DNA from 4 places in the Halobacillus naozhouensis genome. Region 4 is predicted to be linked to each of the others. Evidence: riboswitches for the same ligand, from Rfam matches in the RefSeq annotation. Region 4 holds a riboswitch; each other region holds the start of a gene.
The links. Region 4 has a riboswitch for thiamine pyrophosphate ahead of tenA (thiaminase II). Riboswitches for the same ligand answer to the same signal wherever they lie in the genome.

Region 1 (7,855 bases), 1.8 Mb from region 4:
AAAGGCGGATGTCTAGGTAGATAAAAAATTTAGTTTCTTTTTTTTCTATAGGGAAAGTATCTATAGAGTGATGTTGGTTTGACGTTGCTGGAAATCTTCTTCCGGGTAGTACGTGTTTTTGACTAAAATGTTTGGTCCCAGGCATTTAACGGCAGGGCAATGACAGTTCAGGCTAGCTGCCGTCTCGGTACGGTTCCATGCCTCATACGCATCCTCTAAAGAGGTGTCCTGAATATTGCCAAGCCCAGGCTCATCACCGAAGTCGGTGACAATGATATCACCGGTGAAAATATTTACATTCAAACGAGAACGTCCGTCGGGATCGTTTCTTACGGTCACGTTACGCTCTCTGTAGAGACGCTTCAGCATCGCTAAATCTTTCTGGTTTGAACTGCAGGGATAATAGGGTAATGTTCCAAAAAGCATCCATGTGTCCTGGTCCCTGTGATCAAGCAGGCGGGTAATCCCTTCGCGCATTTCTTCAAGGGTTAATGTTTCCAGACTTGAAGCAAAGTCAACGGGGTACATAGGGTGAAGCTCATGTCTGGCACAGCCCATTTCCAGAACGTGATCATGAATTTCTTCCAAATAAGGATAGGTGCGTTTGTTTAACATCGTTTCCGCTGAAACCATCACGCCTTCCTTTGCAAGACGCTGGGAGTTTTCCACCATCCGGTCAAAAAATTTCTGGCGATTGGCTTCAGAAGGTTTTCGTTCCATATTCGCAAAGCCGGTATGGATAAACTCCTCGATCGTCCCCCAGTTATGGGAAATATGTAGAACATCTAGATAAGGGATGATCGGCACGTAACGGTTATAAGGCAGTGTTAAATTGGAGTTAATTTGGGTTCGGACGCCCCGCTCGTGCGCATAGGCAAGCAGCGGCAATACATATTGCTCCACGGACTTTTTCGACATCATTGGTTCTCCGCCAGTAATGCTCAATGTCCGTAAGTGAGGAATTTCATCTAATCGCTTCAGTATGAGATCAATAGGTAGCGCATCAGGGTCTTTATCCTGCAGCGTATATCCGACAGCGCAATGTTCACAGCGCATATTGCAAAGATAGGTAGTAGTAAATTCAACATTCGTAAGCATCATTTGACCATGCTCATCAACATCCATATAAGCCTCCCATGGATCATAAGCAGGGGAAAGCTTTTGTAACTTGTGGTTCATGAAAAACGACCTCTCTTGTAGAAGTATTTCTGAAAATCACTCTCTAGTTTATCATGATTAGCCCATCAATAGGGGGGATGATAAAAATCAATCCAGAAGAAGGAAATCGTCTGTTAATCTTGAATTTTATAAAAGAAACAGTAGGAGGAGGATTGCTTTGCAAACGACGGTGATCATTACAGGAGCTTCAAGTGGCTTCGGCTACCAGACGGCATTAAAGACTGCTGAAAAAGGGATGCGTGTTATTGCCACCATGAGAAATATGGACAAAGCAGAAGTGTTTGAAACCGAAGAGATTCCTGGGCATATACGGGAAAACATCGACGTGTGGCCACTTGATGTAACAGAGGACGCCTCCCTTGAAAAATTTAAGCAGCATTTGAACCGATTAGAGCGGGTTGATGTGTTAGTCAATAATGCCGGGTTTGCTATCGGTGGCTTTCTCGAACAAGTGCCACTCGAATCTTATCGGCGCCAGTTTGAGACGAATCTGTTTGGGGTGATTGCCGTTACCCAATCTGTCCTGCCAATGATGCGTCAACATAGAAGAGGAAAGATCATTAACGTCAGTAGTATAAGTGGACGCATCGGATTTCCTGGTTTGTCACCTTACGTTGCTTCTAAACATGCGCTAGAAGGCTTGACTGAAAGTTTGCGTTTTGAAGTGAAGCCGTTTGGGATTGATGTGTCCCTGATCGAACCAGGTTCCTATGAGACGAATATTTGGGGCAGCGGCATGGAGCTGCCAAAATCCGCTTATGACCCTGAGTCTCCATATGCTTTTTATGTAAAGGCGCTGTGGAGAGCATTGAATCGCGAAGCACACGGGGACCCAGTGAAAGTTGCTGATCTATTGACTAAACTGGCCAGTCCGTCAACGGCGAATAAACTTCGCTACCCGATTGGTCCAGGTGTCCGCATGAATTTATTTTTGAAAAAAGTACTGCCATGGTTTTTGCTTGAGCGTACGGTGTTGAAAAAATTGCTAGGTTGAAGCTACTAAAAAAGAATAGTAGATAGGAGAGATGTGTCATGATGCAAGGGGCTGAACCGATTTTTACAGAGGGAAATGAAGTCGGAATTCTCGTGAGTCACGGCTTTACGGGGACGACTCAAAGTATGAGACCGCTCGCTAATGCCTACGTCAAAGCAGGCTATACTGTTGCTTGCCCACGATTGGAAGGGCATGGAACGACACCTGAGGACATGGAAGTCTCCAACCAAGAGGATTGGATTCAATCCGTCGAAGCTGCCTATCAGTGGCTTGATGAGCGTTGTACCAACATCTTTGTAGTGGGGTTATCTATGGGGGGGACCTTGACCTTATACCTGGCTGAGAAGTACGAGAAGATTAAGGGAATTGTGCCGATTAATGCGGCGATTGACATTCCCGCCATGGAAGAAGTGATGGAATCAGCGGAAGATCGATTCGTGGATGCCATTGGCTCTGATATTAAAAAGGCAGGCGCGGAGGAATTGGCGTATGATCGAACTCCGGTCAACGCGATCCGTTCCCTCATGGCTTTGATGAAAGAAGTTCATGAAGGACTTGCTGCCATCCACTGCCCGGCATTAATTTTTGTTTCGGACGAAGATCATGTCGTTCCGCCGGATAATTCGGAAAACATCTTTGACTTGATTTACTCTGAACATAAAGAGCTCGTTCGGTTGGAAAACAGCTATCATGTGGCCACGCTCGATAACGATCAAGATTTAATCATTGAGCGTAGTCTGGAATTTTTTCAAATGTATGAAAGGGCTATGTAAATAACAAAAGTGTAAGCGGCCTTGGGACACGACAAAGGGAGGTTAGGCATTCAAGGAACAACCTTTTGGGGAGTTGAAGGTCGTTATTTATATTATATGTATGGAATTGTCTTATCGAAGTTCGGTAAGCTAATTTTTTAGGATAAGGAATAATTACAGAAGTTTTATACAACTTAAAGTCCATATAATGGAATAACTGCTTGTGAAGATTATAGGAATTTGAAATAATTGGTATCAAGTAAAGGGCAGGTTAGTTATTCTTGGAATAGGAAGTGGGGGTGTTTTTTATTGAGTAAAGATAAAGAAACTCCTGAAGAAAGAAGAGAAAGATTGAGACAAGAAGAATCAAAAAAACCTGCTGGGAGTATTCATGGTGGAGGACTCCCAGATTTAGTTGGGAAATTAGGTTGGAAAGGTACTGGAATACTTATTTTTTTATTACTAGTAGGTTTTATAATTTATTCCGTCTTTTTCAACTAAAGGGTACGAGAGAGCTAAGAAAATTAAGAACAAAGAAAATGAAACACCAGATCAATTACTTGCAACAGTAATGTTAATAATCTCTCCCCCTGAGTTTAAAGGGAATTTATCCAACTCTGGGGGACTTTCCATTTTTATCTGAGAAAAAGGTTTAATGAGCTCGAGTATTAAATGTGGAAGCCTCGAAAAATTTCATAACTGAACATACAGAAAAGGAACTGAAATATGCAAATGACATTTACACAAAATTGTTAAAAGATATCTATCCATGAGAAATCAAAATAATTTTTGAATGATATAATTGAAAAACAATTAATCTACATTACATGAAAGGGAGGATGTATCATGACCAAACATAAGATTTATACAATGAGTGTCGCAAATGTCTATCCCCACTATATTACGAAAGCGGAGAAAAAAGGACGTACGAAAACAGAAGTCGATGAAATCATCCGTTGGTTGACAGGGTATAGCCAGGAAGAGTTAGAAGCGCAACTGGAAAAACAGACAGACTTTGAGACCTTCTTTGCGGAAGCTCCCCAACTGAATTCTTCACGGACTTTGATCAAAGGTGTGATCTGCGGTGTCCGAGTGGAAGACATTGAAGAATCAACTATGCAGGAAATTCGCTATTTGGATAAGCTGATCGATGAGTTAGCAAAGGGAAAAGCGATGGAGAAGATTTTGCGGAAATAATAATTAAAACGAAGAAACACTGCTTCCATTTATAAAATATAAAAGAATCGGTGTTTTTTTGTTGAATAAATAGTAAATGGAAAAGGTGGTATACATATGAAGGTGTTTTTTCGAACACTATATTCCATCCTCTTAGTTGGAGCCGGCATCTTGCATTTCGTCCATGAACGAAGCTTTCGCAGGATTGTCCCGAAAACACTTCCCTCACGACGGTCCATCGTGCTGGTGTCAGGTGTTTTTGAAATGATTTTTTCCGTCTTGCTTTGGGTGAAAAAAGGACAACATATCACAGGGAAACTCTTAGCACTATTTACGACCGCTGTTTTTCCAGCAAATGTGTACATGGCTGTGAAAAAAATATCATTCCGGCCGGGAGAACAAGCGAATCCTTGGATTCTATGGTTGCGTTTACCCTTGCAAGTTCCACTGGTTGCTGGGGCGTTAACGCTGGGAAGAAAAGATAATAGATAGACTGTTCCAGAATCAGGGTGCCTTGTTGAATAAGGTGTCCTTTTTTGAATAGGACCATATTCTTGAGTGTTAAATAATGGGGCGCATTCTGGAATTGGAATAGGGAACTGCACCCTTTTTATATTTTAAGGACTATATTGTGGAATAAGATTGGTGATATTTAACGATTTCGATAGCCGAAGAAATGAAATAAAAATGTAGGAATCTTCATATGGTAAAAGACAAACTTTTTAGGAGGTACATATGAAGAAAATTGTGGTTGGCATTTCGATATTAATGGTTTTAGCCATTGGTGCGACACTAGTTTTCATACCATCGACGGCCTCTGAGAAGGCAGAGGGCAATATTTTCATGAGTCGGCATATTGATGACGCTGGTGTAAGGGCGGCTGTGAAATCGGGACAAGGCCAAGTGCTAGATCAAAAATATTATGATGAAAGGTATGACATAACCGTCCATTTCAAAAGGGTTTTAACCGATGATAAAGAAACAAAACTCCTTTTGACCTATCATAGTGAAGAGAAAAATTTAAAGAATTATTATATTGACCTTTGGGAAGGTGTCAGTAAGGTTAATTTGATTGTCGGCCATGAAAAGATATCATTAGAAAATGTGGGCTGGGGAAGCCGATATTACAGTAAAACAGAGAACACAGTATACGAGGCCTTATCCTTCGAATCAATAAAAGAATATGAGGGACAGAACATTCGTTTAGAGATTGAAGATTTGACCATCTGGAAAAACGGTGGAAATGGCAGTGTACGGACAACTTGGCCTCTAGAATTCAAGCTTAAGCCTTCTGCCACCTTTGCCAGAGAAAAAACTGAAATCAATAAAGAATTCACTTTTAAAGGTGAAACATACAACATTAAGCAGGTGGAATTTTCTGCCTTAGAAACAAGAGTCGTCGTTACTGGATCTGATATTAAAATTTATACGGATGAAAGTGGAAGACAATATGAAAAGAGAAGTAAACTAGAAAAACTATTCCTTAATCCTAGAGAAACAGGTAAGGAATATGGATACAGAGCTAATAAGAAAAAAGCGGGTGTCTTTTTGAGGTCAGCTGGGAAGAAGGTTGTGCCGATCTATAGTAAGGAAGAGGTACATGATGCAGATAACTATGTAATGGTTTTTGCACCAGTGAAGGATCGGCAAAATTTGATTCTTGAGGTTGGTGAGGATATCGAAATTCCATTAATCGAATAGGACGTCGGTTTACGAAAATTCATGTGACCTTGTAGCAACAGTAAAAAACTCAGAAGCTAAAATAGGCTTCTGAGTTTTTTACCAGCTGGCTTTTTTTACGCCAGGAAGCTGGCCTTTATGGGCAAGTTCACGAAACTTAATTCTTGATAGTCCGAACTGTCTCATATACCCATGAGGTCTTCCTGTAGCGGCACAACGATTATGAAGGCGAGTAGGGGATGAATCCCTTGGCAGTTTGCGCAATGCTTCATAATTACCTTCTGCTTTTAGTTGCTTACGTACTTCTTTATATTTTTCATACGTCGCCTGACGTTTGCGTTCTTTTTGGACCATAGCTTGTTTGGCCATGACAGTTCTCCTCCCTTTAAATAGTAATAATTACGATTTACATTGTATAACTTTGTCCTTTTTTTGTCAAACAGAGAAAGGTAGCCAGTGTCCTCTGATCTTCTTAGTCATTGATAGAATCTAGAGATTGCTTTATAATAGATCCATAGCAAAAAGAGCGAAAGAATATAAGCCTTCAAGGGGAGCTTTAAGCTGAGAGTGAACAGACTTGTTCAGACCCTTCGAACCTGTCAGTTAGTACTGACGTAGGGATGGTGGCTTTTTTGATGGCGATGCAACGGGACTCCTCCATCAGGAAGCTTCCCTGTGGCATCGCTTTTTTTCTATGGAAAAAGGAGGTTGAGGGATGCGAAATAAACGTGTTTTGTTTTTAGTAGAGGTAGCGATTTTTTCGGCATTAGCCATCTTACTTGATATTATTCCATTTCTTTCGTTTAAACTTTGGGCCCAGGGAGGCTCGGTGTCGTTTGCAATGGTTCCCGTATTTATCATGGCGTTTAGGTGGGGGCTTGGCGGCGGAGTGCTGACGGGGCTGCTGCTCGGTTTCTATCAAATTTTATTTGGAGCTTATATTTTGACACCAATGCAAACGTTCCTTGATTATTTTGTAGCGTTTGGTGTGATTGGTCTCGCCGGAATTTTTGCCAGGCCGGTATGGGAAGCGGCCCGCTCGAGAAAGGTAAAGCGAATGGCTGTCTGGCTGGTGTTAGGCGCATTTATCGGCAGTCTGTTCCGCTTCTTAGGCCACTTCGCTGCAGGGATTGTTTTTTATGGAGAATTTGCTCCGCCAGGCCAGCCGGTATGGTTATATTCTCTACTTTATAATGGGGGATATATGCTGCCGGCGTTTATCGTTAGTGCGATTGTATTATGCTTGCTGTTCTCACAGCGGCCGACTTTACTGCTCAATCGCTCGTAAATCAAGAACCTATTTTTTACAGCTTCGTGCTGTGAAAATAGGTTTTTTCTTTTCTCGAGAAAAAATAGAAAGGGAAATCGTTAAAAAAGGTCGAATGAGTGTAGTAGGAAGGGAGTAGAAGACGATGAACCAATCAAACATCATTGCTACGTATTCAATTGTCGGATTTGACCCGGAAACAGAAGAACTTGGGGTTGCTGTTCAGTCGAAATTCTTAGGGGTCGGAGCCGTCGTCCCATGGGCAAAGGCCGGAGTTGGGGCAATTGCCACACAAGCTTTTGCTAATCCAGCTTATGGTCCAGAAGGACTGGAGCTATTAAGTAAAGGCTTGACCGCTCAGGAAGCCGTTGACACATTAATCGCTGGAGATGCAGGTGCTCCTGACCGACAAGTGGGGATTGTGGACGCGCAAGGAAGGGCAGCTACATTTACAGGAAACCGCTGCTATGACTGGGCTGGCGGAGTAACTGGTCAACACTATACCGCCCAAGGCAATATTCTAGTTAATGAAGCCACCGTCACTGAAATGGGAAAGGCTTTTGAGACAAGCATAGGTTCGTTAGCAGACCGTTTGTTGAAAGGGCTTGAAGCCGCGGAACAAGCTGGTGGTGACAGCAGAGGAAGGCAGTCGGCCGCAATTTATGTGGTGAAAGATCAAGGGGGTTACGGTGGGCTGAGTGACGTCTTTATCGATCTAAGAGTTGACGACCATCCCGAACCAGTCCAGGAGTTATTCCGAATCTACCAGCTTCAGCAACTTTATTTTGGGGAATCGAAACGTGAGAA
Region 2 (7,855 bases), 460 kb from region 4:
CTGAAGTAACACTTCACCTTTGTGCAAAATACCTATGTAGTCACAGATGTCTTCTACTTCCCGCAGGTTATGAGAAGAAATAAGGACCGTCATTGCACGCTCTGCTACATCTTGAATAATTAGATTCTTTATTTTCTTTCTCATTACGGCATCAAGGCCATCAAACGGTTCATCCAGGATTAGAATGTCAGGCATAGCTGACATCGACAACCAAAACACGACCTGTCTCTGCATCCCCTTAGAAAACTGGTGTACTTTCTTATTTTCATCCAAATTAAACATCTTTTTGAGCTGTTCGTAACGTTCCTCGCTCCAATCTGGATACATTTCCTTATAATATTTAGCAAGTTGTTTCACATTGTATTGTGGAAAAAAATAAAGAGAATCCGGAATAAAGACAAGTCTATTTTTTACATGTAAATTCTCAAATACGTCTTCGTCAAACATGCGGATTGTACCTGAGTTCTGCTTAAGAATTCCACTTATTAAACGCATAAGAGTTGTTTTTCCAGCACCATTTGAACCAAGAAGCCCGTAAATCGACCCTTGTTTCACACCAAAGCTCACATTGTTCACAACCATCTCTTTTGCAAATGATTTAGTAATATTCTTCACTTCAATCATGATCAGGTCCTCCCTTTACTTCCTCAACCAATGCCTTAATTTCTTGTACCGTCATACCAAGGTATATCGCTTCGGCAAACAATTTCCTTAGTTCTAAGCGTACTTCTTCTAATTTGTGTTTATCCTTAAATGGAGAAGCTGGATTAACAAAACTCCCCTTCCCTTTAACGGAATAAGTGTATCCTTGTATTTCGAGTTCACGATAGGCTTTTTGGATCGTATTAGGATTAATCGTCAGTTCCTGAGCCAGCTCGCGGACAGATGGGAGCTTCTCATCTTCCTGTAAAACATCACTGATAATGAGATGTTTTAGTTTTTCAACAAGCTGTTCATAAATAGGCTTACGGCTCCTCATATCCAGCTCGAACATAAATACACCTCCAAAATCCATTACTGTACCAACTGTATTATTAATCGTAGTACAGTAACAGTATATATAATGGAATTAAATTTGAGAAGTCATTTTTTATTAAACTTATGGAAATCATTCAGATGCCTCCACTTCCACAGCCAAATATTTTTATAATTTCCTATGCCATTAAAAAAGCACCTGTCCTTTAGAAGAGGTCAAGTGCTTATGATTTATTCTGATGTTGGCAATTTATAGAACTCTTTAACATATGTGTAATCACCAGCCATTCTCCCAACCGGCGCAAGTTTATATGGATCCACTTTATCTGTTTCCATATAGACATCTTCCTGAATATGATAGCATACCACTTTCCCGAGAATGAGATGGTTCGTTCCAATTTCGATGACTTGGTCAAGCTCACATTCCATATTAACTGGCGCTTCCATCACCCGAGGTGGTTGGATCGTTTTGCTTTCTGCTGCTTTCAGGTCTGCTTTTTTGAATTCATCTACCTCGGACTCATGGGCTTTACTGCTTTCATGCATCTGATTAGCGAGAGATTCAGATACGATATTAACCACAAACTGTCCTGTTTCTCTTATGTTTACCAATGTATCTTTCGCCCGTCCTTCTGCCCCTACGGAAAAACAGAGAGTAATGGGATTCATAGACGCAACTGTAAAAAAACTGAACGGCGCTAAGTTCCGAACGCCCTGGCTAGAGAGACTAGAAACCCAGGCAATAGGCCGTGGAACCACAGCCCCTTTAATAAGCTTACTCATATTATGGTCGTGAAACTGATTTTGCTGAATAATCATATATATCCCCCCTCACTTCTTACATCATATCACATCCAAATACTGCCACCTCAGGTCATCCATAATATGGATGACCTGAGGTGGCAGTATTTACCTTCAAACAGAAAATTGCCTCAATTTTGTTTAATTGATTTGAAATAGGGAATATAAGGATATACCATTTTTAGAGAGGAGTAAGTTTTTTGGCTGAAATTTGGGGCTTTTTTGAAGCAGCAATAGCAAATGTATCAGGATTTCTATGGACGTATCTTTTGTCCATCATTCTCATTTTCGGAGGAATTTTTCTAACCATTCGCTTAAAGTTTTTCCAGTTTCGTTTCTTTGGTCACGTTCTTCAGCAAACCGTAGGACAAATCTTTAAGAAGAATAAACATACCGGGACGATCTCTCCTTTCCAAGCCTTCACATCAGCCTTGGCTTCAACAGCAGGCGCCACAAATATTGTTGGGGTTCCTGTAGCGATTGCTTTAGGTGGACCAGGAGCTTTATTCTGGATGTGGTTCGTGGCCTTGATTGGGATGGCCACAAAGTATGCGGAAGTTATGCTCGGGATCAAGTACCGGGAAAAGAACGAGGATAATGTCTGGGTCGGCGGACCGCAATATTACATAAAGAAGGCCCTTGGATGGAAATGGGTATCTTCAGCTTTTGCTTTTTTACTAATGATCGAACTGATTCCTAGTGTAATGGTACAATCCAATTCCATTGCCACACAGACAGAAGGCGCTTTTGGCTGGCCTGTCTATCTAACTGGATTTGCTATGTGTGCTTTGATAGCACTAGTTGTTTTTGGCGGGATTAAGCGAATTGCCACGGTAACGGATAAAGTCGTACCTACCATGGTTCTCATTTATCTCGGAGTAGGTTTATATGTGATTTTTGTAAATATTGGTCAAATCCCAGAGGTATTCGGTCTAATATTTACGAACGCATTTACCCCTATATCGGCTGTTGGGGGATTTGCCGGAGCTGGAATTGCAGAAGCACTACGTTGGGGTGTCGCCCGTGGTCTTTACTCTAATGAGGCCGGGATCGGTACTGCACCAATTGCCCATTCCGCAGCGCAGACGGATCACCCTTCTAAACAAGGAATGTGGGGAATCTTTAGTGTATTTATCGACACCATTGTAATTTGTACGGTGTCTGGACTTGTAGTTTTAGTAACAGGGGCCTGGAAAGATGTCAGTGCAGGGAATGCATCCAATATGATTAACGTTGCTTTTGCAACTGAATTGGGTGATGTATTTGGCGGGGCTTTCGTATCCATTTTTCTACTGTTTTTTATCATAACAACAGTAGGTATTCTGGTCTTTTATGGTGAAAAACAGGCCGAGTACTTGTATGGATTGAAGGCAGCCAAGGTCATGAGAATCATATATATTGTATCGGCATTTATTGGTGCGATTGGAGGTCTCCAATTAATTTGGCAATTCCTCGATATCACTCTTGCTTTTGTCGTTCTGGCCAACATTATACCGCTCATCTTCCTGCATAAAGAAATTGCAGCCATTAGTGACGACTATGTAAACAGAGTACTCAAAAAGAAAACAACAGAGAGAAAGGTTAAACTATTCGCAGAAGAAGATTAATGACTTTAAAGAAGAAGCTGTTTCCCTTCACATAGCGGAAGCAGCTTCTTTTTATATGTTGGTATCCCAAATATCCCCACCTCAGGTCATCCAAATAATGGATAATATGACAGAGGAGTTTCTTGATTACAGGTGTCAACGATTCATGGAAGCAAGGAGAAATTTGCGCTAAAATAGACCACAAACGAACACTTAGAGGTCTATATTATTCTTCTTTCTTGTTGCTAATGTACTCATTCGGTTCTTCTCCGTGCCCATCATTATGATTTTTAAATTGGCTCAAACGACCATTACGATGCTCCCCATTATTCTTGTTTTCCTTAAATTGATTATTAAATTCTTTTTCTTTATTCGTCATTATTTTCCCTCCTTCCAGCTGGCAACTCAGTATTAGTTTCTGAACTTTGCCCTCCCTTATTCATCCTTAAAAATTTATACCTAACTAGAAGGACAGGAAAATACCATTGATGTTTACATTAATTGTAACGTCGATTGGCAATATACTATAGAAGAGAAGTACAAGAATGTAACATTGACAAAACTTGTTCATCAGACATGTATTAGATGAAGTATTATGGTAAGTGAAAACTAGGTAAAGAGCGAAGGGTGATTCCCATAAGGAGAAGCCCCTTTTTCAGAATAGAGTTAATTTCAATTGAGCTTAACCGCCTCCGACAAAATGAACCAATTCAATCCGATCACCCTTTTGTAAGTAAACATTCGAATACCTTTTCCGTTGTACAATCTTTTGATTATACTCAATGATCACCATTTGTCCATCCAACTTGTAAAAATCTAAGAGATCCGTCAACGTCATAACGTTTTCTGGACACTTTAGAGATTCTCCATTTACCTGTATGGTCATCATGAACCCCATCCTTTCCTGTACCACTCATATTGTTTCACCGCATCGTCTGCATCCAACAAACCAGATACAACCGCTATCCCTGCTGCACCAGCCTCTTGTATGTCCGGAGCATGTTCCGGTTTAATCCCTCCTACCGCAATAACCGGCAACGTAACCGAATCGGTCAGCTCTTGTAACAGCCTCAATCCCCGCGGCTCTTTGCCTGGCTTTGAGGAAGTCGGATAAATGTGACCGAACATAACGTAATCAGCCCCCTCACCTTCTGCCTGTTGAGCTTCTTTAATGGAATGCACGGACTTTCCAATTCGTAAGGAAGGAAAATATTGAAGCACATCTCTTACGCTTAAGCTTTGATTCGTGAGCTGGGCGCCCCCAGTTCCAAAACAATGCGCAATATCTACACGGTCATTGACAACAATCTGTTCAGACGCTGTTCCTCGTTTCCGCATCTCGATGATTCCCTGTGAGATTTCTTCTGCACTCCTCCGTTTTTCCCTTATATGAAAAAATACATCCTCACCATGAAGCGGGGCGATTTTGTCAGCGAACTGATTCATTGGCCATTTGCCATTTGAGATCACATGAAATTCCATCTCTACACGATTTGCCAGTCTTTCATAACTGGTTGATATCCTTTTTTATGAAGCAACTGACGAATCTCCTCGACAGAACGTTCGTCAGAAATCTCAAATTGGCTCTGAGTCTCCTCAGGTTGAGCATATCCTCCAACTTCAGTTGAGGAAGAAGCCGACATTTTGGTCACCCCAAGCGGAATCAGTTGATCGCGTAGTTGGGGAGTTTCACGCGTTGATACTATAATACCTGCCCGTGGTAGAAATAACCTGAACGCAAGCATAGCCTGAACCATATTTTTATCGGTTACATGAACTTCGGGTTGAAAGCTCCCCGCATTCGGCTGAACCCTTGGGAACGACATCCCAATTTCAGTTTCCAAGTATTTATCTTGAAGATAATGTCCGTGCAATCCAGCTATATAACTTTCCTTACGCCAATCATTAAGACCAAGCAGAGCACCAATCGTGACAGACCTCATTCCAGCCTGACACCCTCTCTCTGGTGTGTCTAATCGATAGTTGTAAAACCGCTTCGGCCCTTTTGTATGCAAAGCACGATATATATTTTCATCGTAGGTTTCTTGAAAAACTGTCAGAGCGTCAATCCCGCTCCCCACTAATTTTTCATAATCTTCCCGATCCATCGGCTGAACTTCGAGCCCTACGGATGAGAAATACTTCTTAAGCACCTTCAAAATTTTCGTCAGGTAATCAACAGATGAATGAATACGGGACTCTCCCGAGAGAATGATAATTTGTTCAATCCCCATTGCTGCAATCGCTTGAGCCTCCTCTTCTACTTCTTCCATCGTTAACCGCCTTCTAGGGAAAACGTTATCGACACTGAAGCTGCAGTATTTGCATGTATTTACACAGTAATCGGACACATAGAGCGGTAGAAACAGCTGCATCGTGTAGCCAAAGTGCTGCAATGTGACTCGATGCGCTTTCTGAGCCATCTCTTCTATATATCCTTCCGCGGCAGGGGACAGTAAAGTGAGATAATCCGATTCCGTTAGTCGGTCTTTTCGCAAAACTTTCTCGACGTCAGTCGTTGTCACCTCATTAAACCATGTGTGAAACGGCTGGTCTTTCAGCTTTTCATATACGTTATAGAAACTCATTGATCCCCACCTCCTGTTGGCGTTAAAAATCCTGTAAGCGGGGAAGAAGCTTTCGCCTGAATTGATGATGGCTCAAGCCCTGTCCGATAAGCTAATCTTCCGGCTCTAACGGCCATGTCAAAAGCCTTCGCCATAGCCACAGGGTCATCCGCAGTAGCAATAGCTGTATTCACAAGCACAGCATCTGCTCCCATTTCCATCGCCTCCGCAGCTTCAGATGGCCTGCCAATACCTGCATCCACCACAATGGGTACATGGATTTCGTCAATCATAATCCGAATCATTTCTTTCAAGCGGATCCCCCGATTGGAGCCAATTGGGGACCCCAACGGCATGATGGCAGCTGCCCCAGCTTCTTCCATACGTTTAGCGGCCATTAAATCAGGACTCATATAAGGCAGAACAACAAACCCCTCCTCAACCAGCGCTTTCGTGGCTTTAATTGTCTCCTCATTGTCCGGCAGAAGGTATTTTTGATCGGAAATCACCTCAATTTTCACCCAACTGCCCATTCCGCTAGCTTTTCCAAGCCGGGCAATCCGCACCGCTTCTTCAGCCGTCCTCGCCCCTGAAGTATTCGGCATTAAGGTCACCTTTTTAGGAATGTCGCTGACGATATGCTTGCCGGAACCAGTTAAATCCACCCTTCTTATCGCTACTGTAACCACTTGTGAATGAGACTGTTCAATTGCCTCGTGCATCTCATTATGGTTCGCAAATTTCCCAGTCCCTGTAAACAAACGACTTTCAATCTCTTCCCCTGCAATGACCAATGGATCCTTCATCACATCTCCTCCTCCTTCATTTTTCAATAAAAAAAAGCTCACCTGCGCTAGGGTGAGCTTCGAATTAACCTTATGCATTACACAATACATTGAGTCTCGGAAGCTTCCCTACGCTGGTTCTAACCAAAATCAGGTTCAAAGGGTCGGAATTACTCTTCCTCTCAGCCACATGCCTGGCACCCCTAGCTTTTTTCCTATTCAATTGTTGAAAATTTTTTGGACCATTCACTTAAAGGATAGCAAAACTATTTCACTTTGGAAACAACTTCCTGTATTTTTTCACCTCATTACACTTCCACCAGAAATTTTTACAGACTCACCGACGATGTTCCCGGCTGCCTCTGACAACAAAAACACAATTGTATTCGCTACTTCTTCGGCTGTAGAAATCCTACTAGAAGGAATTCCGTCTTCCGCCACCTTTAATTGCTCTTCAAAACTTCTTTTATTCCGTTCTCCTTTGGAACGAATGGAGTCTCGACCCATATCAGTATCGACATAACCTGGACAAACGGCATTTACCCGAATGTTGTGTTCAATTGCTTCGACAGCGAAAGATTGGGTAAATCCAGTTATAGCAAACTTCGAGGCACTATAGGCTGTGTTTGCATACGTACCGCGCAGTCCTGATAATGAGGACAAGTTGACAATGGCTCCTGCTTTCTGAGGCTTCATTCTTTCATAGACAAGTTGGGTGAAAAGTACGGTAGAAAAATAATTTAACTCCATCACCTGGCGAAGATCTTGTTCCGTTAAGTTGTCGAGAGGACCACCGCCAACCACTCCCGCTGAATTGACAAGACCCGTAATTGGCCCGTTTTCCTTCACCGCTTGTTCAACTAATTGATTACGACTTTTATCATCATTAAGGTCAGCAGGATGAGCATATACATGTACAGATTCGTTTACGTCTTCACACTCATTCTTAAGTTCATTTAAATTCTCCTCTCTTCGTCCTGTGATCGTTACATGAGCTCCAGCTTGAACAGCTGCTTTTACTGTGGCATACCCAATTCCTCCTGTAGCCCCAGTAATCAGAATATGTTCTTTCTTAAGAGCTTCATTTGAAAAAATATTTCTCACGAATTCCGCCTCCTTTACAGCTATGTCTTTCCATACC
Region 3 (7,855 bases), 1.2 Mb from region 4:
TTGTTTTCGTATTTACCCCAGTATCCTGCGGCTGTTTGCCTTAACGTAATCATAGCCTGCTCAGTAATGATTTCCTGTGCAGTTCTTCGGAGTTCTCTGCTCGCACCCTTGAATACCTCAGACTGCCCGATACGACCGGCTACTTTTTTGCCTGTTTCGGGACTTGCCAACAGTCCCATGCTAGCTCCGACTACCCCGCCAATTAAAGCCAGATTCGTAGAGTTTGCAGACTCAGTAGATTTCTGCTCATGATCCTGCTGATTTTTATTCTGGTCTGTCTGCTGCTCTTCGCTCTGTTGCATGGTTTGCTGTTCGCTGTTTTCTTGATTTGCCACTAGACTCACCTTCTTTCAATTTTTTCTTGATATGGTTGGATGGTTAGAAGCTGAATTGAGTATCACGCTCACCTTGTTGCTTCACCATGCCTTCCTCTTGCGCTTCATCCCGCAGTAAACCAACCGCATTGGCGTACCGTAACCATGTATCCACACTTGCGATTACCACTCTGGCCTCAACCGTCAGAATTTCTATTCCTACAAGGGAAACTCGTGCATACGCATCTATTACAATTCCTTTGTCAAGAATTCTGTCAATGACTTCCGCGAGACTAGAACTATCTGCAGTTTTTTGCACACTCATTTTTGATTCTCCTTTCAAAGTTAATCCTCGAAACGACATCATTAATTTGCTTTAGTGCACAATAACACCTTTATGAATACTTAAAACCTGGCTTCATTCATAAAGAATGAATATTTACATGTTTTTCCTTAATTATTATTTAGAGGTCGTTGTTTGTAATATAATAAAGCCAATGGAATCAACTTATTTAGACGTGCAGAATTAGAAATAATACAAACATAACAATTGAATTACATTTCTGATAATTAGTCCGTTTTGATAAATGATTAAGTGCGAATCCCTCTGGAAAAGCCATCTTATCCCATTAAAATAACCGCTCGATTGCTCGAGCGGTTTTAATTCCTCTTCTAATTGTTCGGCCTTAGAAGCATCAAACCCAATTTCTTTCACCTTAGATCGTATTATATCGCCAATAGAAACATTGGTTTTACTACTGTTCTCTGTTTTTATGAGCGCCTGATGCGTTCTGAGCATTCCCTTTCAACTTATCCTTCTTCCCTTCATTTTGCATTCTCTTGTTATCTGCAGCATTTCCTACCTGGTCCTTCACTTCACCTTTTGCTTTGCTTACAGCTCCTTTAACTTTATCTGAATATCCTTTTCCTTTACTCATTTTCTATCGCCTCCTTGCCCTATGTATAAACGAATTCCGAATTCTGTAAACTTTTTTGAAACGAACTTTATTAAACTAACTATTCTCCCTATATATCTCACCCCCCCTTGATAATTACCTGCATCTATGGCACAGTTTAAAAGACAACGTGTTAACAAAAATGTATAGATTGAATGTAGGGGGACCAGTTTAGCTGGTTGAGATTGTATCCGTAAAAGATGCTGACCCTTGGAACCTGATCTGGTTTAAACCAGCGTAGGAAACATATGAAACGAACTTTCGTTTATTAGTAGATATGCACCCTAGGTATGGTACCAGGGTGCTTTTTTCATGCTCTAAAATCCCTGCTTCCAATTAAACTTGGCGTTAACATACCATCACTTTTTTAGGAGGAAACCAGATGAAAAAGCTTTTATTACTCTTTAGTACATTACTTGTATTAGCCGCCTGCTCGAGTGGTGAAGAAAGTAACACGGCTCATAACGGAGATAAAAAGCAGGAAGTAAAGCTTGTACTCGATTGGACACCCAACACAAACCATACTGGACTTTATGTGGCTCAAGCTGAAGGGTACTTTGCAGAACAAGGCTTAGATGTTGAGATTATGCTCCCGGGGGAAGCCGGGGCAGACCAACTCGTGGCCTCTGGTAAAGCAGACTTCGGCATTAGTGCACAGGAAACGGTGACAGAAGCTCGTATTCAAGAGATCCCGATTGTCTCGATTGGAGCGATTATCCAGCACAACACTTCAGGATTCGCTTCACCTGAAGAGAAAGACATCACATCACCTGAAGACTTTGAAGGTAAAACATACGGTGGATGGGGCGCGCCTGTCGAGAAAGCTGTACTCTCTTCATTAATGAAAAAGGAAAATGCAGATGTTGAGAAAGTTAACATCATTAATATGGGGAATACTGATTTTTTCACAGCTGTTAAACGAGACGTCGACTTCGCCTGGATTTATTATGGCTGGACAGGTGTAGAGGCTGAGCTTCGGGGTCAAGAATTGAACATGATGTACTTAACCGATTACTCTGAAAAACTAGATTACTATACTCCCATCTTAACGACAAGTGAAAGTATGATGGCCGATAACCCAGAAACCGTTGAAGCCTTTATGGCCGCTGTATCAAAAGGATATCAGTTTGCCATCGATCATCCAGACAAAGCAGCAGATCTATTAATCGAAGCCGTGCCTGACCTGGATCCGGAACTCGTTCACGCCAGCCAAGAATGGTTGTCGCCTAAATATCAAGCCGATGCGAAACGCTGGGGACAGCAGGATTTAGAAGTTTGGAAGAATTATGCTGAATGGATGTACAACCATGATTTACTTAATAAGAAGTTGAAAGCTAAGGAAGCCTTCACGAATAAATTCTTACCCGAAAAATAAAAGATTAATAGGAGGACAATAGCATGACTAATTCACTCGTAAGCATACAAATCCTTCCAAAGGCGAAAGATGAAGAAGATGTCATCCCTTATGTCGATCACGCCATCTCCGTGATCCATGAATCCGGATTAAACTATAAGGTGCATCCTCTTGAAACAACGATTGAAGGTAACCTGGCAGAGATTTTACCTTTGATAGAAAAGGTAAATGAAGCCATGGTCGAGAAAGGTGCCAGTAACGTCATTTCACAAATTAAAGTGCTTTACCAGCCAAACGGAACTTCTATGGACTCCCTTACGGAGAAGTATCGTTAATGAAAAAGCTGATTTATAAAGGGTGGAGACCAGGGTTGGTCCTCATCCTTCTGCTTATCCTATGGGAAGCAAGCAGCAAGCTATTTGAGGTGCCCGACTGGATATTGCCCGCTCCCTCCTTGATTTGGCAAGAAGCCATAAACGGCTGGGATCAGTACTCTCATCACCTGTTCTCAACAATCCAGCTAGCGTTGCTGGGTTTTGTAATTGGCACAAGCTTCGGATTACTTGTAGCCATCCTCCTACACATGATCCCGAGTTTACGGGAAGCCTTTTATCCGTTGATCATTTTATCGCAAAACATACCGATCATCGTGCTTGCCCCCTTGCTCGTAATTTGGTTCGGCTTTGGCTGGCTTCCAAAAGTCATCGTAATCGTACTCGTCTGCTTTTTTCCAATCGCCGTTGCCACGATGGACGGCTTAAGGCAAACAAACCAAGAGCTCATCCATTACATGAAAATGGCTGGCGCATCAAAGGGACAGATTTTTCGCAAATTACAATGGCCTCATGCCATCCCTTCCATGTTCTCCGGGTTAAAAATCTCAGCAACCTATAGTGTTATGGGAGCCGTTATTTCCGAGTGGCTGGGAGCGAATGAAGGAATCGGGGTCTACATGACACTAGCCTCTTCTTCCTTTCGTACAGACCGTGTATTTGTGGCAATCTTCTTCATTATGATGTTAAGTCTGCTGTTCTTTGGAGTGATATCAAAGGTAGAGAAGGTTCTTACGAAGTGGCAATCAAAAGGCGGTGATCAACAAGATGGCTAAGTTATCGATTGAGCAATTATCCAAATCATTTGGTTCCGAATCTATTATTAAAGACCTCTCCCTTCATGTTGATGAGGCTGAATTTGTTTCCATTTTAGGACCTTCAGGAAGTGGGAAAAGTACGCTCTTTCATTTAATTGGAGGTCTCTATCCTCCTGAAAAGGGTGACATTTATCTCGATGGTCAACGAATTACTGGAAAAAGGGGAGCTATCAGCTATATGCCGCAAAGCCCCTCCCTTCTTCCCTGGCGTACGATTCTTGATAATGTGCTGTTAGGGGCTGAAATTGCTGGGAAGCGTGATACAGAAACAGCCAGGGTTATGATGGATAAAGCCGGTCTGGGCGGGTACGAGTCCGCTTATCCAAGCCAGCTGTCAGGCGGCATGAAACAACGTGCCTCCTTTATAAGAAGCCTGCTCAGCCCACAATCACTCATTTGTTTAGATGAACCCTTTTCTGCACTCGATGAATTTACCAGACTCGAAATGCAAAAATGGCTAATGTCAATTTGGGAACACTATAAACGCTCGATTTTATTTGTAACCCACAATATCGAAGAAGCCCTGTTTTTGTCAGACCGAATTATTGTATTATCAAATAAACCTGCATATGTGCAAAGAGAGTTCAAAATCCCCTTCAAACGGCCAAGGGAAGAATCATTAATGCTCACTCATGAATTCTTAGAATGGAAAAAAACAATCTATAATGAATTGAGGGAATTCTCATGACGCAGCGTATTATTGATGCCCATATTCATCTCGATATGTATAGTGATGAAGCACGAGAGCAGATTTTAAAAGAGCTGGAAACATTTCATATCGATCATTTAATTTCAGTCTCGAACCACGCAACATCGGCACGAACGAATTTGAAGTTAGCTCACCAGGATCAACGAGTCAAACCAGCCATCGGATTTCACCCGGAGCAAGAGCTGCCTAACGAACAAGAACTGCAGCAGCTATTCTCGCTTATTGATCGACACAAAGAAAATATCACAGCGATTGGAGAGGTCGGCCTCCCTTACTATTTACGAAAAGAAGATCCTTCACTCAATTTGCAGCCTTATATGGACCTGCTTGAAAGCTTCGTTCAGCTAGCCGTTAAACTGAACAAACCCCTCATTCTCCATGCTATTTATGAGGATGCTGATCTTGCTTGTGATGTACTAGAAAATTATGATTTTCATAAAGCTCACTTCCACTGGTTTAAAGGTTCATCTCCAACGATCCAGCGTATGATTAACAACCAGTACTTTATTTCTGTGACACCTGATTGCTTGTATGAATCCGAAATTCAGCAACTTATCAAGGAATACCCCCTGCGGTTGATGATGGTCGAGACCGATGGACCCTGGCCATTTGAAGGAGTTTTCAAAGATGAACTTACTCATCCAAAAATGATTCATAAATCAGTAGTTACCATAAGTAAGGTGAAGGGGATGGCGTTAGACGAAGTTCACTACCAGCTCTACCAAAATACGATCAGGTTTTTTGGAGATTAACTATTCTTCCACTATTTAAATGTTGTCAAAACGGGTATAGGGGTTATATAACCAATAATAAAGGAGGCTCCCTATGAGCGTGTTTAAATTAGGAGAAAAAGTCCCTAACTTTACATTGCCGGCTGTTTCAGGCGAAGATTATACCTTTGAAGAATATCGTCAGGCCAATGAGGGGTACTGGCATTTACTTATCTATTTCAGAGGATCGTGGTGCCCGGCTTGTATGACAGAATTAAAGGAATTTGAAGAAAGCAAGCATCATTTTGAAGATAAAAAAGTAAAAATAACCACTATTTCTACAGATAATAGTCAGAGTTTGAGGAAGATGGTTGATAAACATGGGCTTTCGTTTCCGGTATTATCGGACGGAGATCTAACTGTTTTAGCTCAATATGATGTCTACTATCATGGCACAGAAGATCCCTATGAAGATCATGGCACACATGGTGAACCTGCTTACTTTTTGACAGATGATCGAGGCAATCTTCTCTATCAACAGCGGCAGACAAGTCCCTTCGGCCGCCCTCACCCGAAGGAAATCGGAAAAATCATCAAATATATTAGTGAAAACTTCAAGTAGCATGATTTGGTAAGCCCAGATAATTGGATGACCCAATTATCTGGGCTTTTTTGATTTTTAAAATTGTGCTTTAGGATGACTAATACAGCCCATAAGCTTCAAAATTTTGACTAAACTCATTATGATTCTGCCCAAAGCCTAAATGGTTCTTCCCTAATGGTTGGGGATTACACCTTAACAGAAATTGCGGATAGCATTATATGAACCTATCATTCAGGAGTGTAATCCTCGTTATGCCATTCCATGGAAGTCGCATATTCTAGAGATTCCTTATCCCCTGGCAAGTAACCAGGAATAATTTCATTTAACACGAAGCCGTTTTTCAATTGAAAGGTCATTACTGGGTCGTAAATATTTCTCTCTATGACCTGGTCGGCGTATTTCTCTACCGATAATTGATCAGCGTATTTATGATAATTGGGAATCCGGCCGCCGATCACAATACTTTTTAAATTCAAATCCTTACAAAGTTTTTTTCTAGCCTCATACAAACGCCGTCCTAGTTTTAACTGTCTGTAATCAGGGTGGACACAAACTTCGACTCCATAAAGATTGACCCCATCCTGGTTATGGTTACGGATATATCCGTAATCTGAGATTTCTGTATAGGAATGATTGTTTTTGTACTCGTCAAAATTAACGATGAGACTTGAGGATGAGCCTACAATTTTCCCGTCCACTTCTACAAGAATTTGGCCTTCTGGAAAAAGCTCACATTGGCTGGCAAAGTGTTCCCGTTTAAAGGAAATATCCGGACCGAAACTTTGATCTGACAGGGCTGCGACTTCCTCTAAATCCCCTTCTGTCGTATTACGGATGACGATTTTTTGCTCTGACCTGTTTAAGTTGATGTTTGACATAGCCTTTCGCCCCTTTCTTGTTTACTTACCCGTATGAATAGAGACAAACTTCTCTTCCAAATACTCCATAATTCCTGACTTACCACCTTCTCTTCCCATACCGCTTTCTTTCATACCACCGAAGGGCGCTTGAGTGACAATTGGAGCCGGATCATTGATTCCAACAATGCCGTATTCCAACTCTTGCATCATTCGATGACCTCTACCTAAATCTTTTGTGAAGCAATAAGCAGCGAGTCCATACCGATCATGATTGGCTCGCTTAACGATTTCTTCTTCATCCTTAAACGTAAATATCGGAGCCACGGGTCCAAAGGTTTCTTCTCGAGCTATTTTCATGTCATCATTAGCATAATTGATGACAGTTGGCTCATAGAAATGGCCATTCGGTACATTATCCACGTACCTTTTCCCACCACAAAGAATTTCTCCATTATGTTGAAGTGCATCTTCCACATGACTTTCGACTTTCTCTAACGCCCGCTCATTGATAAGCGGACCGATATCTATCCCGTTTTCTATTCCATCCCCTACTTTTAACCCGGATACTTTTTGAGCTAATTTTTGACTGAATGCATTTGCAATGCTTTCTGCTACATATACACGATTGGTACTAATACACGTTTGGCCAGAATTTTTGAACTTCGTCAGTAAAACACCTTTTACGGCAGCATCGATATCAGCATCCTCAAAGACAATTAGCGGCGCATGCCCGCCAAGCTCCATAGAAACTTTTTTAACGGTATCCGCTGAATCCCGGAGTAATTTTTTTCCGACAGCAGTTGAGCCCGTGAATGTCAGCTTACGAACGTCAGGATGCTGGGTCAATTCAGGTCCAATTTCCTCCGCTGGACCAAGGATTAGGTTGGCTACACCCTTTGGTAATCCGGCCTCATGAAAACATTCGAACACCTTGATGGCTGATATCGACGTAGAGGGTGCCGGTTTCAACACAACGGTGCACCCTGCCGCGATTGCCGGGGCAATCTTGCGTGTAATCATTGACGCTGGGAAATTCCAGGGCGTGATCGCAGCCGTTACACCGATTGGCTGTCTGAGGACCATCAACTGTTTATCAGGTTGCGAAGCCGGAATGGTTTCCCCGTACACTCTTTTCGCTTCTTCTCCGTACCAATCCACATAATTGATCGCCCCCAGTACTTCTCGCTTTGCATCAGGC
Region 4 (7,855 bases):
ATATTTCCTGGGGAATATCTTTCCCTAAGAATGGAGTCTTTGTGTTTCATCAAGGGTACGACCAGGCGGTGACCGCTTTAAATATCGGCAAGCAGCAACATGAAGATGGGAATCGGACCTTCTTTAGCGATACCCGTATGAACAGGCTCCTCATGGCCCTTTCCCATGAAAAAGAAATTGAAAACATTGTCAAAGACACGTTACAACCGCTGATTCTGTATGATCAGAAACGTCAGGCAGATCTTATTCATACGTTTATCGTTTACAATAAATACAATAGTAATGTCAGTCAAACAGCGAGGGCCCTGATGTTACATCGGCAGTCATTACTCCACAGATTGCGCAATATTGAACATTTGACAGGCTTATCGTTGTTAAATGCAGACGATATGTTTTTACTGGAACTTAGTGTAAGGTTATGGAAGCTGAAGAAGGTGGAAGAAGAATAACAGGGAGTTTTACTAAAGAATGATTCATGATGACATTCGAAATATTCTCTGTTATGATAAAAGCAACCAAGTGAATAGTTTTGATACATCAACTACTAGGGGGGCCCTAATACGGGCTGAGAGAAAAGCGCAAAAGCTTTTCGACTCTTATGAACCTGATCTGGTTAAGACCAGCGGAGGGAAGTAGTCAGAAGAAATTTCTTATGACTTTATCCGTTCGAAGCCAGGTCCCCCGGGATCTGGCTTTTTTCATGTTCACTCCCCTTCTAAGAGAGGAGGGAAAATATGAATCGAACTCGACTATTAACGACCATGGCTGTATTTGTAGCTATCGGAACGCTTGGTTCGCAAATGCTCTGGTTTCCAGCTGGAATAGCTAAGGCTTATCCTGTTCAACATGCTGTCAATGTTATGGCTGCCGTCACGCTTGGTCCAATTCCGGCCGTTGTGATTGCCTTTATGATCGGCCTGCTTCGCAATCTGCTTGGACTCGGAACTTTGCTTGCGTTTCCAGGAGGAATGATTGGAGCTTTGCTAGCGGGTTACTTTTACAAATGGTCTGGAAAAACCTGGACAGCTGCAGCGGGTGAGGTGATAGGGACTGGATTTATCGGTGCTATGCTCTCCGTGCCTTATGCCAACTTTCTAATGGGAAGTTCTGCGGGGGCATTAGCCTTCTTGCCGTCCTTTCTCATCAGCAGTACAACTGGTGCAGTGATCGGTTGGTTCGTAGTATCAAAGGTTCGTCAAAACCATGCAATTCCTCAAACAAATCTATAATCTTCGGAAACTACTAGGGGTGCAAGTATGCTGAGATAAGGAATTTCCCTTTATCCCTTTGAACCTGATCTGGCTAATACCAGCGTGAGGGAAGTAGCCTCATCTCAAAGCATCTTTCAGTGGCTTCCTATAATCTAAGGAGGCAAATTCTATGACATTTACTGAAACATTACGAAAAGAAAATAACGAACTATTTGAAGCCATTTTTCGCCATCCATTTGTTGATGGTATTGGAAAAGGTGAAGTACCGCAAAAAGTATTGGCTCATTATATTAAGGCTGATTATGAGTATTTAAATGCCTTTATGCACGTTTATGGTGTTGCAATATCAAAATCAACTGAGCGCCGTGATATGGGCTATTTCAGTGAACAAGTCGGGTTTGTGCTAAACAGTGAAACCCACCCTCATCACAACTTTTGCGATGTCATCGGTGTAGGTTATGACGAATTGCAAGGTTACCCGCTGCCGCCAACAGCTGATCATTATGTTAAACACATGATGTATCATGCTCAAATGGGAGGGCTCGGAGAAATTCTCGCTGCCTTGCTTCCGTGTCCATGGACTTATCTCGAAATCGGCAACCATTTGATGAAAAAATATCAGCCAACACCTAATCATACGTTCTACCCGTGGATAGATTTCTACGCAAATGAGGAGTTTGATACGCTGTCCATGGCCATGCGTGAACGCCTCAATGAGCTGGCCGAAGAGGCTTCAGAAAGTGAGCTGAAACGGATGAAGGATGCCTTTCGCAAGAGCTGTCAGCTCGAGTTAAACTTCTGGGAAATGGCGTACACTTGTGAAGAATGGCCGACAGGAGAGGCGGTGACCTCAACATGAATCAAGCGGCTTGTGCATTAACGATTGCCGGCACGGACCCAAGTGGCGGTGCGGGCATTCAAGCTGATTTAAAAACATTTCAAGAATTAAAAAGCTATGGCATGAGCGTTATTACCTCGGTTGTCGCTCAGAATACGACAGGGGTGAAGGATATCCACGACATGCCTATTGATATGCTAAAGAAACAATTAGAAGCCGTTTCTTCAGATATGCCCATTCATGCGTTTAAAACAGGAATGATAGCAAGCATTGAAATGATGAAGGCCATCAAGAGTTGGCTGCCAGCAGTCGCAGCTCCATATGTCATGGACCCTGTAATGATGGCCCAAAGCGGCGACCCTTTGATGGAAGAGGAGTCACGCTTGTGGCTTCGTGATAATTTGCTGCCTTACACAACACTCGTCACGCCAAACATTCCTGAAGCGGAGGATATTATAGGTGAGTCCATACAAAGCATCGAAGATATGAAAGAAGCAGCTGAGCAAATTGTTACGAGTTTCGGAGCAAGTGCTGCCTTAGTAAAAGGGGGGCATAGAAAAGGCCAAGCCATAGATGTTCTATTTGATGGTTCTGACATTCATACTTTTTCAAGTAAGCGAATTGATACAGAAAACACGCATGGAACAGGCTGTACGTATTCTGCTGCTATCACTGCCCATTTAAGTCACGGCACATCTCTTATAGAAGCTATCGAACAGTCCAAGTATTTTGTTACGGAAGCGATCCGACATTCGTTTGAACTTGGTCAAGGAAGCGGACCAACGAACCACTTCGCAACAAGGGAAGAGGTGTTTAATAAATGGCTGTAAATGTGGTTTCTAACGTGCGGAATAAACAGCCGCTCATTCATCATTTAACGAACCAAGTGGTGATGAATTTTAGTGCCAATGGTTTGCTGGCTTTTGGCGGGTCACCTATCATGGCTATGGCGATGGAAGACGCAGCTGATATGGCAAATTTATCGGACGGTGTATTAATTAATATGGGAACACTGACAGTGCCACAGGTCCAATCCATGATACTGGCTGGGAAAGCTGCAAATAAGAAGGGAATCCCAGTAGTGATTGATCCTGTAGGCGTAGCAGCAACTCCCTTTCGTACGAAAGCTTTTGATCAAATTGTAGCAGAAGTACAACCTGCAGCTATTAAAGGAAATGCAGGCGAGCTCTCTCACCTCATAGGCATTCCTTTAAAAACGAAAGGGGTAGACTCTATTGATTCAGGAAATCCAGAGGAGATTGCCGTTAAAGTTGCGCAGGAATTTGATACTTTAGCGATTGTCACTGGTGAAGTTGATGTGATCTCAAATGGAGAAGAGACAGTCTTCAATGAAACAGGAGATGCTTTATTATCTAAAGTAACTGGAGCGGGATGCTTGCTGGGATCCATTGTAACGGCCTGTCTGTCAACGGATGGCACGCCTCTTCAACAGGCTTATGCTGCCGTTAAATTTTATGGGCTGGCCGCGGAATGGGCTGCCTCGAGGCCTGGAGTGGAAGGTTCCGGGACTTTTGCCGCTTGTTTTATTGATGCTCTGGCTATGGAAGTCTCACAGCTTGAGGATTTTCTTCATGAATCTTAGAAAGAGATTGAGGAAATATCTTATTATGGGCAGCCAGAATTGTCCCCGTGACCCAGTAAAAATTCTAGAAGAGGCAATTGCCGGTGGGATAACGGCATTCCAATTTCGGGAAAAGGGCCTAGGTTCGCTTAAGGGTGAGGATAAGCTGTCGCTTGGCCAGAAACTGCGCAAGCTTTGCCGGCAGCATGATGTGTTGTTTATTGTAAATGACGATAGCGTTTTGGTAGATCCTTTGGAAGCGGATGGAATTCATGTGGGGCAGGAGGACATGAGCGTTAAGCAGCTGCGCTCGACTTTTCCTAATAAAATTATCGGTTTATCCGTATCAAATGAAGCTGAGTTGAAAGAAAGCTCAGTCGATGTCGTTGATTATCTGGGTGCTGGTCCGGTATTTGGAACGTCAACGAAGCTAGATGCGAAAGTGGCTGTTGGAGTGGAATGGATTGAGAAATTGAGAGGGATGTATCCTGATGTTCCGCTAGTTGGAATTGGAGGGGTTACAGTTCGAAATTCCGGTTTGGTGCTTGAAGCGGGGGCGGATGGAGTATGCGTAATTTCTGCTATGACGTATGCTGATGATGTTCGTGATGTCGCGAGTCGCCTCTAGGTGCTCACCGCCGGATTGGCTGGTGAACGCCAATAAAACGCTTCTGAGCGCAAATAACAGCGTTAGCAATTAGCATAAATACAGGAAGGCTACCGTGTAAGCACGGTAGCCTTCCTGTATCTACAGCGACTTTAAAAAGGAGTGAACTTTATGATTGAATTTTTCTGTCTCTTCTAAAAATGGACAATGGCAGCTATCCTCAAATACCTCTAGGCGTGAATTGCTGAGTTCTCTGTGCAAATGCTGCCCAGCAGCGACAGGAATAAGTTTCTCCTCCTTGCCGAAGCAAAGTAAAGTAGGAACTGTAATTGATGAAAGATATGGTCTGCAGTCAATCAATGACTGATCAAATAAAATAGCACTAGCCGTTGTTGCCGGGAGTTTTGTTGTTTCTGCAAGCATCCACTTCATATTTTCTGACGACACTTCTTCTTTAAACATAAGAGGAATGAATCCTGTCAGCAGTCCTTTTTGATCCGTTTGGAGATCACGCATCATACTCGTTAACGTCGGCAGGTCAAAAGCCCCGATTTCGAAATCTTCCCATTTAAAATCAGAGGCTAATTCATCAACAATTACGGTCGCCTTAATATTGTCTTCACCAAATTGGCTAATATACTCCCAAATCACGAAAGCCCCCATAGACCAGCCTAACAGAGTGAGATCTTTAAGTTCCAAATGTTCGATAAATTGCTTTAGATCACGGGCATAGTTGGCGACTGTGTGACCGGAGTCTATCGGTGAAGACTGACCGTGTCCTCTAAAGTCCAATGTTATAGTTTGATACCCTTCACGGAAATAGGGGACTTGCTTTTGAAAAAAACGGCTGCTCATCCAAACTCCATGTAATAATAAAACAGGTTTTCCTTCTCCGGCTACTTCATAATATAATTCGGCTCCATCCTTCAGTTTCATATATGGCATTTTGATCGCCTCCCTGTATAGTTTATCAACGGTACTAAATAAACATGTCTAGTTCGTTGTGAAAAGATAGATCCCTTACTACTTCTATTTGCTCCTCCTGGATACCTTTTTCATGGCTCGAGATGTGATTGAATAGACTATTTTCGAAAATTCAATGATAAAATGTGAATAATTTGTGTCTTTTTTGAGAAAAGTTTGTTACAATTATAATAAGAATACGTTTACATGGGATCATATAAATAAGGAGATGGATATAATGGGTATTGTGCTTATGTTTTTATTAATTGCAACGGTTGCCCCATTTGTATTTATTCATTTGAAAAAGACAAAGTTAGCTATAACTCAAACCATTTTGCTTGTAGGAATGTGGGTGTACTTTTTTGAGACAATGTTCATTTCTGCTCCCTCAGCATTTTCGATTACATGGTCAATGTTTTATTTGAGCCTAATTGTTGCTGAAGTAGCCTGGGTGATGTTTATTATCCAAGTGGCGAATTCACATGAAAAACCCCGCGAAGCCGTAAAATATTAAAACTATATAAAAAGCCCACTTTTCAAACAAAGAAAAGTGGGCTTTTTTAGGTTTATTTTGTAAGGCCTATTGCCGAGGTTGCACATAGAACAGTTGAAGTAATGCCTGTAAGAAAGCAACGCCCGATATGATGGCTAATAATGGTTTGAAACTATAATCTGAATACAGGGTTCCCCAGAGTGTGAAAGCAGCTAGGATAATACATAGGGTAAAGCTTACTACATGCTTCCAAGGGAAACTGCCTGAATCCTGATTATATTCATTGTAGAGTTGTTTGTTTTTTTCCAATCTAATCACCACCGTGGGATATTAAAGTTGCTATACTATAAGGCTTGATTCTATAACCAGGAGCAAACTTAATGACTAGAATGTTCCTGATGCTGTTCCTGTTGTTGGTGCTGCTCATGTGGTTGATGCTTATTATGGTCATGGCCAAATGACATGGTAAAGAGAGAGCCGGCAACGACAATAGCTGCCAGGACAAATCCATGAAACATCATATTCCATGGCACGTGGCCATTGTGGCTTTCTGATTCCGTCATGTGCATGAACATAAATAACTGAATACCAGCTTGAATGACAGCCAAAATCATAATTGATGTGATAATCCAAAACGTTGATAAGTCTGATCTAAGAGCAGCCCAGGCAGCCAGTAATGTTAAGACTAAAGACAAGACGAAGCCAACAATGTGCTGAACAGGAATACGTTTGTTATGTTCTGCCATGTTAAACCACCATCCCGATCAAATAAATGCTTGTAAAGAGGAAGATCCAAACAACATCAAGGAAGTGCCAATACAAGCTGATAATAAAGAATTTACGGCTGGTAACAGGTGTTAACCCGCGTTTTGCTATCTGGATCAATAAAAGGATTGCCCAGCCGATTCCCAAGGTTACGTGCAACCCATGGGTACCAGCTAACACAAAGAAGCTGGACCAATAAGCACTGGACTGTAATGTGGCCCCTTCGTGCGCATAGTGAATGAACTCTTCTATTTCCAAACCGATGAACCCAAGGCCCAAAGCTAATGTTACAATCATCCACGTTATGAGCCCTTTCTTAGAACCCCGTCGCATTTCATGAATCGCTATACCACAGGTGAAACTGCTTGTAAGCAATAAAAAGGTCATAATCAACACGGAGCCAGGTTCGAACAGTTCCGATGGCAACGGGGCTTCGTCTGTTCGACCGAACAATACAGCATAGGTAGCAAAGAGTGTTGAAAACAGAACTATTTCAGCTCCGAGGAATATCCAAAAACCAAGAATATTCATTTGACCTTGCTGTATACGGTATTCCAACGGGCCGGATTTTAATTCATGTGAGCTCATGTTACAACCTCCTTGCTTTGCGTTCGGTACGCTTGATTTCGTCTACTTCAACATGGAATCCGTCGTCATAGTCAAAGGAACGGACGCCCATCATGACTATGACGCCAATTAAGCCGGCAATAGCCATCCACATCCATTCAAAAACAATTCCGAAGCTTGCTATAAACGCAATTCCCATCATAATAATTGGTTGACCAGTATTGCTTGGCATATGAATCGGCTCAACTTTTTCTTCATCGAAAGTCGTTTCACCTGTTTCCTTCATTTCTATAAAGGCATCGTGCGAGTTTACATGAGGAACAGTCGCGAAATTGTAAAACGGTACTGGAGTTGGAGTAGCCCATTCCAGTGTGCGTCCATCCCATGAATCACCGCTCTTTTCACGCTCGCTGTAACGATAACTATAGTAAATGTTGTAAACGAAGATGGCAAAACCAAGTCCCATACCGAAAGCACCTACAGTCGAAATGACGTTAAGGGGCATCCATTCTGGGATAATGGTAAAGACTCGACGCGGCATACCATCCAGCCCCACGAAATATTGTGGGAAGAAACAAACATGGAAGCCAATAAGGAAGAACCAAAAGCTAATTTTACCAAGTTTTTCATTAAGTTTGTGGCCAAACATTTTCGGATACCAATACACAAGACCTGCGAAGCAGGCAAATACGGTTCCAGCTATAAGCACATAGTGGAAGTGTGCCACTAGGAAATACGAATTGTGGAACTGGTAATCGGCTGCAGCCATACCCAGCATAACACCCGTAACCCCCCCGATTACGAAACTTGGGATAAAGGCAAGTGCCCA

Region 1: it holds a riboswitch for thiamine pyrophosphate, as region 4 does, so the genes downstream of both, thiT (energy-coupled thiamine transporter ThiT) here and tenA (thiaminase II) in region 4, are expected to answer to the same signal.
Region 2: it holds a riboswitch for thiamine pyrophosphate, as region 4 does, so the genes downstream of both, P9989_RS01470 (thiazole synthase) here and tenA (thiaminase II) in region 4, are expected to answer to the same signal.
Region 3: it holds a riboswitch for thiamine pyrophosphate, as region 4 does, so the genes downstream of both, P9989_RS04870 (ABC transporter substrate-binding protein) here and tenA (thiaminase II) in region 4, are expected to answer to the same signal.

Annotation. Positions count from the first base shown of each region.
Region 1 covers NZ_CP121671.1:1,556,844-1,564,698, forward strand. Annotated here, with positions in the region: gene yfkAB (radical SAM/CxCxxxxC motif protein YfkAB) at 61-1,179, opposite strand; gene P9989_RS08195 (SDR family oxidoreductase) at 1,337-2,173, shown strand; gene P9989_RS08200 (alpha/beta hydrolase) at 2,212-2,946, shown strand; gene P9989_RS08205 (DUF6366 family protein) at 3,235-3,426, shown strand; gene P9989_RS08210 (DUF2200 domain-containing protein) at 3,772-4,122, shown strand; gene P9989_RS08215 (DoxX family protein) at 4,219-4,593, shown strand; gene P9989_RS08220 (hypothetical protein) at 4,837-5,802, shown strand; gene rpsN (30S ribosomal protein S14) at 5,881-6,150, opposite strand; TPP riboswitch at 6,319-6,419, shown strand; gene thiT (energy-coupled thiamine transporter ThiT) at 6,497-7,069, shown strand; gene P9989_RS08235 (DUF1028 domain-containing protein) at 7,194-7,855, shown strand, end outside.
Region 2 covers NZ_CP121671.1:251,577-259,431, reverse strand. Annotated here, with positions in the region: gene P9989_RS01510 (ABC transporter ATP-binding protein) at 1-624, opposite strand, end outside; gene P9989_RS01505 (GntR family transcriptional regulator) at 617-994, opposite strand; gene P9989_RS01500 (flavin reductase family protein) at 1,207-1,794, opposite strand; gene P9989_RS01495 (alanine/glycine:cation symporter family protein) at 1,977-3,383, shown strand; gene P9989_RS01490 (hypothetical protein) at 3,589-3,741, opposite strand; gene thiS (sulfur carrier protein ThiS) at 4,045-4,251, opposite strand; gene P9989_RS01480 (thiamine phosphate synthase) at 4,248-4,844, opposite strand; gene thiH (2-iminoacetate synthase ThiH) at 4,847-5,950, opposite strand; gene P9989_RS01470 (thiazole synthase) at 5,947-6,735, opposite strand; TPP riboswitch at 6,824-6,929, opposite strand; gene P9989_RS01465 (SDR family NAD(P)-dependent oxidoreductase) at 7,015-7,818, opposite strand.
Region 3 covers NZ_CP121671.1:944,072-951,926, reverse strand. Annotated here, with positions in the region: gene gvpT (YtxH domain-containing protein) at 1-335, opposite strand, end outside; gene gvpA (gas vesicle structural protein GvpA) at 379-639, opposite strand; gene P9989_RS04875 (CsbD family protein) at 1,070-1,252, opposite strand; TPP riboswitch at 1,420-1,531, shown strand; gene P9989_RS04870 (ABC transporter substrate-binding protein) at 1,653-2,645, shown strand; gene P9989_RS04865 (thiamine-binding protein) at 2,669-2,959, shown strand; gene P9989_RS04860 (ABC transporter permease) at 2,959-3,732, shown strand; gene P9989_RS04855 (ABC transporter ATP-binding protein) at 3,725-4,462, shown strand; gene P9989_RS04850 (TatD family hydrolase) at 4,459-5,235, shown strand; gene P9989_RS04845 (peroxiredoxin family protein) at 5,309-5,815, shown strand; gene P9989_RS04840 (GNAT family N-acetyltransferase) at 6,025-6,675, opposite strand; gene P9989_RS04835 (NAD-dependent succinate-semialdehyde dehydrogenase) at 6,697-7,855, opposite strand, start outside.
Region 4 covers NZ_CP121671.1:4,011,646-4,019,500, reverse strand. Annotated here, with positions in the region: gene P9989_RS20530 (PucR family transcriptional regulator) at 1-449, shown strand, start outside; TPP riboswitch at 537-648, shown strand; gene thiW (energy coupling factor transporter S component ThiW) at 735-1,229, shown strand; TPP riboswitch at 1,235-1,338, shown strand; gene tenA (thiaminase II) at 1,381-2,070, shown strand; gene thiD (bifunctional hydroxymethylpyrimidine kinase/phosphomethylpyrimidine kinase) at 2,067-2,879, shown strand; gene thiM (hydroxyethylthiazole kinase) at 2,870-3,652, shown strand; gene thiE (thiamine phosphate synthase) at 3,642-4,259, shown strand; gene P9989_RS20500 (alpha/beta fold hydrolase) at 4,380-5,183, opposite strand; gene P9989_RS20495 (spore morphogenesis/germination protein YwcE) at 5,440-5,715, shown strand; gene qoxD (cytochrome aa3 quinol oxidase subunit IV) at 6,072-6,440, opposite strand; gene qoxC (cytochrome aa3 quinol oxidase subunit III) at 6,442-7,047, opposite strand; gene qoxB (cytochrome aa3 quinol oxidase subunit I) at 7,049-7,855, opposite strand, start outside.